Regions from separate parts of the Paenarthrobacter sp. NEAU-H11 genome, predicted to be linked through region 2. Evidence: riboswitches for the same ligand, from Rfam matches in the RefSeq annotation. Region 2 holds a riboswitch; the other holds the start of a gene.
What was found. Region 2 has a riboswitch for cyclic di-AMP ahead of ACQ3DC_RS09355 (M23 family metallopeptidase). Riboswitches for the same ligand answer to the same signal wherever they lie in the genome.

Region 1 (5,348 bases), on a different contig from region 2:
CGCCACCTGGCACTTGCGCACACGCCTTATCCTGCTGGCCATGGCGCTGTTGATCGCCATCTGCGGTGCGGTGGGCGTAGCCAGCTACGCCTCGATGGACTCCTTCCTCACCCGCCAGCTGGACGAGCAGCTGAGCCAGGCCGCAGCCCGCTCCAACGATCCCGGCCGGCCTCCCTCCGGCGGCTTCAACGGCAGGGACCCCCTGGATTCCCGCGGACAAAGCGTGGGAACACTGAACGCCCGCATCCTCAACGGCCAGGTCAACAGCGCCGGCTTCCTGGCCCCGGACACTACGCGCTCTGCGCTGTCCTCCGAGGACAAGCAGGTCCTGCTCGCACTGGCCACCGATGCCCGGCCCGTTGACCGCACGCTCTCAAACGGTGACTACCGGCTGATTGCGGTCAAGACCAGTTTCGGTGACGTCCTGGTCACAGGGCTCCCCCTGGCCGCCAAGGAGAGCACGCTGACGTCCCTGGTGTGGACCTTCGTGTTCGTCTCGCTGGGCGGGTTGCTCCTGATCGGGCTGGTGGGCACGGTCCTGATCCGCCGCACCATGAAGCCCCTTGAACAGCTCTCCGAGGTGGCCACCCGGGTTTCGCAGCTGCCCCTGGACGCCGGCGAGGTGGCACTTGCCGTTCGCGTCCCGCCGTCGAACTCCAACCCTGGAACTGAGGTGGGCAGCGTGGGGCACGCGCTGAACCTCATGCTGGACAACGTTGCGAATGCGCTGCAGGCGCGGCAGAAGAGCGAGACCAAGGTCCGGCAGTTCGTGGCTGACGCCTCCCATGAGCTGCGCACGCCGCTGACCGCCATCCGCGGCTACACCGAACTGATGAGAATGACGGAAAACTTCACTCCGGACGGGGAGAAGTCGCTGGCACGGGTGCAAAGCCAGTCGGAACGGATGACCGCTTTGGTGGAGGATCTCCTACTGCTCGCGCGGCTCGACGAGGGCCAGCCGCTGAAGCTTGCCGAGGTGGACCTGACCCAGCTGGTGGTGGAAGGCGTCAGCGATGAGAAGGTCATGGCGCCAGGGCACACCTGGCGGCTGGAGCTCCCCGACGAGCCGGTGGTGGTGAACGGGGATCCGTCCCAGCTGCGGCAGGTGCTGATGAACCTGCTCTCCAACGCCCGCAAGCACACCCCTCCGGGAACCACGGTGGTAACGGGGGTGGAGAAAACGCCGGAGGGCGCCGCAGTGGTGACCGTAACGGACGACGGCGGCGGCATACCGCCGGAGTTCGTGGACCAGGTCTTCGCCCGGTTTGCCCGCGCAGACGCGGCACGTGCGGGGACCAGCGCGCCCGGCGCGTCCGCCGCTGAAGGAACCAGCGGTTTGGGCTTGTCCATCGTCGAGTCCATTGTTGAGGCCCACGGCGGACGGGTAACGGTGACGTCGCAACCCGGCCGCACGCAGTTCGCCCTGCGGCTACCCCTCATGCGGGGAATGGCACAAGGCGGCGCGCCGTCATCGTGACCTCCGTTACCAAAATGTGACTTATGCGCTGAACTCCTGTACCGTCGAATGGGTGCGGTCCCCGTTCGGGCCGCATATCCCGGGTTGACGCCAAGCTCTGCCACTTCCCGGATTCCTCTTGAACAACGGCAGAGGCGGGGGACCCACCGTCCCGGGCACTGACTGCCCTTGGGGTTAAGCCTGCACGTGTTTTTTCCGTGCGGCCGGATGCCCTCATCCGAACCCGACAGCTAACTCCGCAGGTGTGAGAGGCGATCTATTATGTCCAAGTTCCTTGTAAAACCACGCCCGAATTCAGGCACGGATGCACGCTCCACGCGTGCAGCAGGCAAATTCCCCTCCGTCGGCCGGCGCGCCGGACTGCTGGCAGCATCCTGCGCCCTCCTTGTTGGAGTTGGCGCTGCGGGCCAGGCCACCGACACGGGTGCCCGCGTGGCAGCCACCGGGGCGCAGGCTTCGGAGTCCCATTCCAAGCTGAGCATGGAGCAGAGCGAAATCCGGGCCAACCCTGCGCCTGAGCCCGCAGCCGAGCAGATCAACGTTGTCCCGCAGGCAGCCGAACCTGCTCCCGTTGCCGAGCCCGCACCGGCTCCGGCGCCGGAACCCGCTCCGGCCCCGGCACCCGAGCCCGCACCCGTCGTCGCGGTTAATGATCCCGCAGGCGCCCAGGCGTACGCCGCAGGCCAGCTGGCTTCCTATGGCTGGGCTCCGGACCAGATGCAGTGCCTGCAGACCCTCTGGACCAAGGAATCGGACTGGACCACCACGGCCACCAACCCGAGCAGCGGCGCCTACGGCATCGTCCAGTCCCTGCCGGCTGAGAAGATGGCCAGCGCCGGAGCCGACTACCTCACCAACTACCGCACGCAGATTAACTGGGGCCTGAACTACATCCAGGAGCGCTACCAGTCGCCGTGTGGTGCACTGAACTTCCACTTGTCGAACAACTGGTACTAGGCGGGATGCAGTAACCTACTTCTGCTGCTCCCCCGCGTCCCGGCCGGGGATGTACTGGACGGCCCACCGGTTCCCGTCCGGATCAGCGAAGTACACAAAATGGCCCCAGTCCTGTACGTCCACTTCGCTCACGTCCACCCCGTTGCCCTTCAGGTGCTCGTAGGCAGCCTGGATGTCGCTGACCACGAGCTGGAGGTTGGAGCCGGTACCCGGAGGCGCGTCCGTGAGCCCTTCCCCGATGCAGATGGAGCAGGCTGAGCCGGGAGGGGTCAGCTGGACAAAGCGGATGGATTCCGTGGGCCGCTGATCGAAATCGGCATTGAACCCCACCTTGTTGACGTAGAAATCCTTGGCCCGGTCCACGTCGGACACAGGGACAAACACCAGTTCCAGTTTCCAGTCCATCCGCACAGGCTAGCCCTGCGGCCGGGAACAGGAAAGGCCTGGCTTTAGCCTGCGATGTCCTTAGCCTGCGATGCCGTACAGCCGGTCGCCTGCGTCGCCGAGGCCGGGAACGATGTAGGACTTCTCGTTGAGCCTTTCGTCGATGGAGGCCAGCACGATGGTGACGTTGGCGCCGGAGAGTTCTTCCTCCAGCTTCGCCAGTCCCTCCGGAGCGGCAAGCAGGCAGATGCAGGTGACATCAGAGGCGCCGCGCTTGAACAGGAACTTGATGGCTTCGCGCAGCGTCCCGCCGGTGGCCAGCATGGGGTCCAGAACGAAGATCTGCCGGTCGGTAAGGTCCTCAGGCAGGCGCTCGGCGTACGTGATGATGTCCAGGGTTTCCTCGTCACGGGCCATGCCGAGGAAGCCCACTTCAGCTGTGGGGACGAGCTTGGTCATGCCCTCGAGCATTCCAAGGCCCGCGCGCAGGATGGGCACCACCAGCGGGGTGGGCTTGGTGAACGCCGTGCCCACGGTGGTGCTGACGGGCGTTTCGATGGTGACGGGCTCGGTGCGGACCTCGCGCGTTGCCTCGTAGGCGAGGAGCGTCACCAGCTCCTCCGTCAGCTGCCGGAAGACCGGGGACGGAGTGTTTTTGTCGCGGAGGACAGTGAGCTTATGGGCGACCAGCGGGTGGTCCACAACGAGAGTGCGCATTGGTCAAAACTATCACCCGGCCGCCGGCCCCCTCCCCGGCCGTTCGCCGCTGGCCTCCGGCTCCCCGGTGTGGTCCTCGCGGAGGACGGGGTGTTCAAACGTGGGCGCAGGGCCCGCGTGCTCGCGGCGGCGTATCAGGTGGAACAGCCGGTGGGCGAGGATCACCATGGACACCCACGCAAGGCCAAGGAACCAGCCGGCCATCACATCGGTCAACCAATGGTGTCCCAGGAAAACCCTGCTCAGGCCCATGGCGATGATGAAGATGGCTCCGGCCGTTATCGCGGCGATCCTAGCCCACAGGATTTGGAACTGGAGGCACATCAGATAGACCAGGACGCCTATCACCACTGTTGTGTTCAGCGTGTGTCCGCTGGGGAAGGACGGTGTGGTTTCATAGGGGGGCACCGCCTCCGAATGGTCCGGGCGGGTCCTGCCGACCAGTCGCTTGCCGAGGGTGGTTGCAGTTGTGGAAACGAGGGCAGCGCCGCCCACCAGGACGATGGGCCGCCACGTCCTGCTCAGTAATGTCAGCCACGCGGTGAGGATGCTGGCGAGAATGGGCATGCCGATCCCCCCGCCCACGTTGGTAAAGCCGGTGGCGAAGGCGTCCACCTCGGGATTCCGCAGCGACTGGGAGTATTCCAGCGCGGGAATATCCAGGCTGGCCAGCCCCTCCTCGTCCACTACATTCGCGTATACCTCCGCACCGAGCAGGGCCAAGGTGACCACCAGTGTTCCGCCGATGATCAGGGTCAGCCACAAGGCGGCATAGGGCTTGATCCACTTGTCCATGCGGTCTCGGACGGTGCTCACTGTGCCTCCCGGCGTCTGGGGCGTCACGGGCTCGGGTTATCCCACGAAACTATCATTGAGCCATGGTCTCCGCAGATAAAAAACACGACGCGTGGATGGGCCTTGCCCTGGCCGAGGCCCGCCGCGCCCTTGCTACGGAGGATGTGCCGATTGGTGCGGTGGTCATAGGGCCCGACGGCGCCGTGCTGGGTTCCGGCCGGAACCAGCGGGAGGAGCTTGGTGATCCCACCGCCCACGCCGAGATGGTTGCCATCCGGGAGGCGGCAGAACGGTTGCGCCAGCTTTCAGTGCTCGACGGCGGCAGCGGGGACGGCTGGCGGCTCGCCGACTGCACGCTGGTGGTGACCCTGGAGCCCTGCGCCATGTGCGCCGGCGCCGTTGTCCTGGCCCGGATTCCGCGGGTGGTCTTCGGGGCTTGGGATGAAAAAGCGGGGGCGGCAGGATCCGTGTTCGACGTGCTCCGCGAGCGCCGCCTGAATCATTGGGTTGAGGTTTATCCCGGGGTGCGCGAGGCGGAGTGTGCCGGGCTGCTGCGTGATTTCTTCGCCGGGCACCGGCTCTAACTCCTGATGGCGTCCAGCACCACGGCCGCTGTCCGGTCCCAACCCGGCAGCGTGCTCCTCGCCTGAACCGCCCTTTCGCGCCAGGAAGCCCTGGTTGCGGTGTCCTCCAGCCAGCTGCGCAGGACCTGGGCCAGCAGGGCGGGGTTGGCGGGGTCGTCATCGGCAGGGAAGGCAACCTTCGCTCCGGGAAGCCGGCCGCCGTCGTCGTCCGTGCCCGGTGCGCCCAGGCGCAAGGCCTCGACGGCGCCCGTCCCCTCGCGCACGATCACCGGGATACCGCGGGCGAGCGACTCGGTGACCACCATGCCGAAGGCCTCAGCGCGGGAGACCAGCAGGCTGAGGTCTGCCCGCAGCCATGCGTTTTCGAGCGCCGGGCCCGTCAGCTCGCCGGTGAGCCGGATCCGTCCGCCCAGGCCGTTCGCCTGAACGGCAGC
Region 2 (5,348 bases):
AGGGAGTTCGTGACCAGCATGGTGCAGTCCTGCATAACACCCAGCTGGGCGTATGCAGCCGACAGGATGGCTGCACCCTTGCCGCTGGCGGAAGCAGTGGGAGCGGCGGCAGGGGCCGAGGCCGTGGAAACCTTGGCGGTGACCTTGGGAGCAGCAGGCTGGGCGACGGGGGCCGGCTCGGCCTCCTGGACCTCGACAGGTGCGGGTTCTTCGATAACCGGGGCCGGCGTGGTGGTGACGGCGGGCTTTTCGAAGGTGATGTTGATCGTGGAGGCCGCGGAGATGGGGGCTTCGACGGCGGATTCAACTTCCAGGGTGGAAGCCGGAGCGGAGTCGCGCTGGACGTTGGAGTCGGCAGCGTTCGCCGCGATGCCGCTGGTCAGTACCAGGCCGGAAGCGGCGGCGATGACAGCGGCCTGGCGGCCTACGCCGCCGGCGTTCTCGCCGACAGCCTTGGCGATGATGGCGATTGAGCTGGTTTTGGTGACCTCGGCGCGATGCCGTGCGGTAGCACGAGTAGTCATCAGTTCTCTCTTTCGTTTTCCTCAGGCCGTTGTGGGCACCAAGGGATGTGGACGCGCCGGCATCTTGGGGGTACGCCGGCACGCCCCGAACGGGGATGTGGTGTTAGCGGAAAGCGTGGTGGAGCAAAGAAATAGTTCTTGGACCCGAGGGTCCAAGAACTATTTGCTGATGGTGAAGAACGAAGAGGTGCCGGTGGCGGCTACGGCGTGGAGCAGCGTGCCCTGGGAGGGGTTGAGCGCGCTGACCATCATGCCGTTGCCGACGTAGATGCCGACGTGCGCTCCGCCGTTCTGCATGACCAGGTCGCCGGGCTGCGGGGTGGAGGTGGGGGTCATGGCAGTCCAGGCGTTGACGCGGGGGATGCTGATGCCGGCCTGGGCGTAAACCCACTGGGTGAAGCCGGAGCAGTCCCATCCGGTGACCGGGCTGGTGCCGCCCCAGACGTAGGGGCTGCCAATGCCCGTGTAGGCGATGGCAGCAATGCCTGAGGTGGAAGCGGAAGAGACAGTCTTGGCCAGCTTGTCCGCTGCAGACTCCGAACTCGACGCTGCGCCCGTTTCCGTGGCGGTGGACTGTGGGCGCACCCGCTCCGGCTTCGGGGCGGCAGTGGTCTTGACCACGGGCCGCTCGAACGACACGGTGGCCGTGGGGGCTGCGGTGACTGCCAGGGCAGCCTGCGCGGAGCCGGACTCGGTGGAAGCGGAAACACCAGCGGTGGTGTCCGCTGCGTTGGCGGGCAGGCCCATGCTGAGGATAAGACCGGAAGCTGCGGCGATAACGGCAGCCTGGCGACCTACTGTCCCGGCATTGGCACTAACAGCCTTGGACATAGTGTCCAAGGGGTTGGTACGAACCGTTTGCGCACGGTGGCGCGCAGAATTATTGCGTGAAGACACGAAGGTAGCCTCTCCCAATGCCTGCGAGGTGAGCTGTCGGATTCGGATGGGAGTCACCCGGCCGCGCTGCTTCCAAGGAAGTTTTGCGACTTAACCCCAAGGTCTTAGCCAAAGCCAAGACCAAAATTGGTTCCCCCGCCCCTGCCAGACGATGAAATGCGAACGGACCTTGAGCGGTGGCAGAGTTAGGCAATCCGCACAAGAGCGTCAACTTCGGAAAAGTTGACGCGAGTTAGACGGTACAGCAGTTTTGAGTGAATGTCACATTCAGGTCACGGCAAGTCACGATCATCTGATAGTTCACCGTCACTTGACTACAGCCAGCCAGTCGGATCGACCACTTCGCCGTTGACCTGCACCTCGAAGTGGAGGTGGCAGCCCGTGGAGGCGCCCGTGGTCCCGCTAAGGGCAATTACGTCCCCGCGCGAGACGGTCTGCCCCTCCCTCACGCTGAAGGAGGAGAGGTGGTTGTACGTGGTTTCCAGGCCGTTGCCGTGGTCCACCACAACGCGGTTTCCGCCGCCGAACTGGTGCCAGCCCACGAAGGTCACGGTACCGGTGGCGGCAGCGAAGACCGACGTACCGCACTGGGCCACATAGTCCTGGCCGCGGTGGAAGTCGCCTGAGCCACCGGTGATCGGGCTGACGCGGTAGCCGAAGGGGGACGCTGTGGTCAGCGTGGCCAGTGGAGCGCCGAGGCTTCCTGCCGAGGCAGCACGTGACACCGAGCCGGCGGACTGGGCACTGAGAAGCTGCTTGAGCTTGCCGTCCGGATCCGCCTGGGTGACCACGGCGGAACGGCTGAAATCGATCTGGGCACCGGCCTCGGCTGAGATCTGCGGCTGCGGCGTGACGGCTGAGGCTGCCATCGGAGTAACACCGGGAGCGTCGGTGGCCATCACGGGGCTGGTGGCCGGCACCGTCACGGTCAGCACCAGGCCTGTGGCTGCGAGTGCGATTCCGGCCTTCTGGCCGATTCCGCTCGCAGCAGCGAACTCGGTGACTTGGCGGAAGGGACCACGACGGCGGCGCGCATCACGGTGGGGATCGCGGGGGCGTTCCGTGGTGATGACTTCAACAACCCGCGGCGTCGAAGCGGGCACCGCTGCGCGGCGGCGTCCCCTGGGGGTCTGCATGGACAAGAAGGGTTCCTCTCTGGAAAGCCTGCGAAGTTAGCTGTCGGATTCGGGTCAGAGAGTTCAAAGACCCGGTCCGCCGTAAGCAAGCTTCGGCACAGAGGTATCCACGGAGGATCCTTCACTGGAAGAGGCTTGCTGCTGACGGACTTCACCCCAAGGCAGTCCCCCGGCTGCCGTTTGTGGTTCCCCCGCCTCTGCCAGTAATGACTCGTGCACCTGATCCGCTGGCAGAGCTCGGCTCCAGATCAGGTAACGCTTTAGTATCAACGCTTGGGTTTAACTATAGGGGCAAAAGTCCCAAAGTAACAATTCCGTTATCTTTGCGTAACCGGCACCCGTTGGGGTAGCCGGGAGGCCTCCAGCGGTCCCTAGCGTACGGCCACGAAGACGTGCGCCGCGACTTCCGGCGGCAGCTCCAGGGCCCCTTCGATGCCCGGGACGCGGACCGAAATGTACTCCCCCACCCGCTCCAGCGAGACCGAGGCACCGGGCCGGATTCCGCCTTCATCAAGCTGGACCAACAACTCGGGTTCCACCTGGATCGGCTCTGCCAGGCGGCTGACTGTCACCTCAGACGTCGGGCCGTAGGTCTTCATGGCCTCAAGCAGGCTGACCGCCGCGTCCGCAGCGGCCTGCGCCTCGCCCCCGAGGGCCGCCAATCCCGGGATGGGATTGCCATACGGGGACTCAGTGGGATGGTTCAGCATTTCGTAAATGCGCCGTTCCACCCGTTCGCTCATGACGTGCTCCCAGCGGCAGGCTTCGTCATGGACGTAGGCCCAGTCCAGCCCGATGACATCGGCCAGGAGCCGCTCCGCCAACCTGTGCTTCCGCATGACTTCGGTGGCGCGCTTCCGGCCCACCTCCGTGAGTTCAAGGTGCCGATCTCCGGAGACAACCACCAGGCCGTCCCGTTCCATCCTGCCGATGGTCTGCGACACAGTGGGCCCGGAGTGGCGCAGCCGCTCCGCGATCCGGGCCCGGAGGGCAACGATGTTTTCTTCCTCAAGCTCCAAGATGGTCCGAAGGTACATCTCCGTAGTGTCGATCAGATCCGTCATCCAGCTCAGCTCCTCGAGCGCAGTACCTTGCGTTGTCCCACCGTACCGCCTTCACATGCAGCGTGGTCCGTTGGAAAGCTTAGCCTATTTTGAGTTTGTCCGAATAGTTGACGGCGCGGGCAGGGGCCCTGTCTCAATGTCTGGACTATGACGGCCCCGGTTCCCGCTGAAACAGCTGTTCAGGCAGAATGAGGGAGGGCCCGAGTCACAGTCGCCGCGACTGCCTGGCACCCACATCCGTCCGGACCAACACCCCGTCCACGCCGAAATTGGAGCACCTGTGAGCGAAACCAGCATCACTATTCCCGCCGACCTCCTGCCCAAGGACGGGCGGTTCGGCGCCGGTCCCTCCAAAGTCCGGCAGGAGCAGATCGATGCCTTGTCCGCCGCATCGAAGACCATCCTGGGAACGTCCCACCGGCAGGCACCGGTCAAGAACCTGGTGGGGTCCGTACGCGAAGGCCTGAGCCAGTTCTTCCGTGCCCCGGAAGGCTATGAGGTGGTGCTGGGCGTGGGCGGTTCCACGGCGTTCTGGGACGTCGCCAGCTTCGGCCTGGTGGAGAAGAAAGCGCAGCACCTCTCATTCGGTGAATTCGGCTCGAAATTCGCGGCAGCCACCAACAAGGCTCCTTTCCTGGATGCCTCCTCCATCGTCAAATCCGAGCCGGGAACCCGCCCTGCTGCGCAGGCTGAGGCGGGCGTTGATGCCTATGCCTGGCCGCAGAACGAGACGTCCACTGGCGTGTCCGCCCCCGTGAAGCGCGTGGCAGGCGCGGATGAGGGCTCACTGGTCCTTATTGACGCGACGTCGGCAGCCGGCGGCCTGGACGTCGACGTGGCGGAGAGCGACGTCTACTACTTCGCCCCGCAGAAAAACTTTGCCTCCGACGGCGGGCTGTGGCTTGGCCTGTTCTCGCCGGCTGCACTGGAGCGCGCGGCCCGGATCAAGTCCACCAGCCGCTGGATCCCGGACTTCCTGGACCTCCAGACGGCCATTGACAACTCCCGCCTGAACCAGACCTACAACACGCCGTCGCTGTCCACCCTGGTGACCCTGGACGCCCAGGTGCAGTGGCTGAACGCGAACGGCGGGCTTGACTTCGCTTCGGCGCGGACTGCAGATTCTGCCGGACGCATCTACAGCTGGGCGGAGTCCTCCGAATTCGCCACGCCGTTCGTCGCCAACCCGGACGAGCGCTCCAACGTAATCGCCACGATTGACTTCGACGATTCAGTGGACGCGACCGTGGTGGCCAAGGTCCTGCGGGCCAACGGCATCGTGGACACCGAGCCGTACCGGAAGCTGGGCCGCAACCAGCTGCGCATCGCCACGTTTGTGGCCATCGAGCCGTCCGACGTCTCTGCCCTGCTGGCGAGCATCGACTACGTGGTGGGCGAACTGCGCAAGTAGGCCGGCAGCCTTAACGTACGACGGCGCCGCCCGGGATCATCCCGGACGGCGCCGTTCGTGTGTGGTCAGGAAGTCCTTGCTTCGTCGCCGGGCTGTCCACCGTCCCCGGGCTTTTCCTCCCCGGATTCCGGGCCCTGTTCCGGCTCCTGGGCCGGCACCTGATCCGGCTCCTGCTCGTCCTCGGGTCTGACACGTTCCGCCCACGGCACCCATTCCGGGGCAAGGATCGAATCCTCCGACGGCAGCAGGCCGAGTTCGTTGACGGTGACGACCTTGGAGCGGGAGTTACGGGTGAGCACCGCGTACCACTGCCAGC

Region 1: another riboswitch for cyclic di-AMP. It lies ahead of ACQ3DC_RS18010 (hypothetical protein); the one in region 2 lies ahead of ACQ3DC_RS09355 (M23 family metallopeptidase).

Annotation. Positions count from the first base shown of each region.
Region 1 is NZ_JBNZGA010000017.1:81,217-86,564, forward strand. It holds gene ACQ3DC_RS18005 (HAMP domain-containing sensor histidine kinase) at 1-1,477, shown strand, start outside; cyclic di-AMP (ydaO/yuaA leader) riboswitch at 1,573-1,733, shown strand; gene ACQ3DC_RS18010 (hypothetical protein) at 1,739-2,434, shown strand; gene ACQ3DC_RS18015 (glyoxalase superfamily protein) at 2,450-2,839, opposite strand; gene upp (uracil phosphoribosyltransferase) at 2,900-3,535, opposite strand; gene ACQ3DC_RS18025 (phosphatase PAP2 family protein) at 3,548-4,330, opposite strand; gene ACQ3DC_RS18030 (nucleoside deaminase) at 4,414-4,914, shown strand; gene ACQ3DC_RS18035 (glycosyltransferase family 4 protein) at 4,911-5,348, opposite strand, start outside.
Region 2 is NZ_JBNZGA010000006.1:25,643-30,990, reverse strand. It holds gene ACQ3DC_RS09365 (NlpC/P60 family protein) at 1-524, opposite strand, end outside; gene ACQ3DC_RS09360 (C40 family peptidase) at 684-1,355, opposite strand; cyclic di-AMP (ydaO/yuaA leader) riboswitch at 1,426-1,607, opposite strand; gene ACQ3DC_RS09355 (M23 family metallopeptidase) at 1,736-2,557, opposite strand; cyclic di-AMP (ydaO/yuaA leader) riboswitch at 2,568-2,785, opposite strand; gene ACQ3DC_RS09350 (metal-dependent transcriptional regulator) at 2,929-3,621, opposite strand; gene serC (phosphoserine transaminase) at 3,902-5,032, shown strand; gene ACQ3DC_RS09340 (DUF3027 domain-containing protein) at 5,098-5,348, opposite strand, start outside.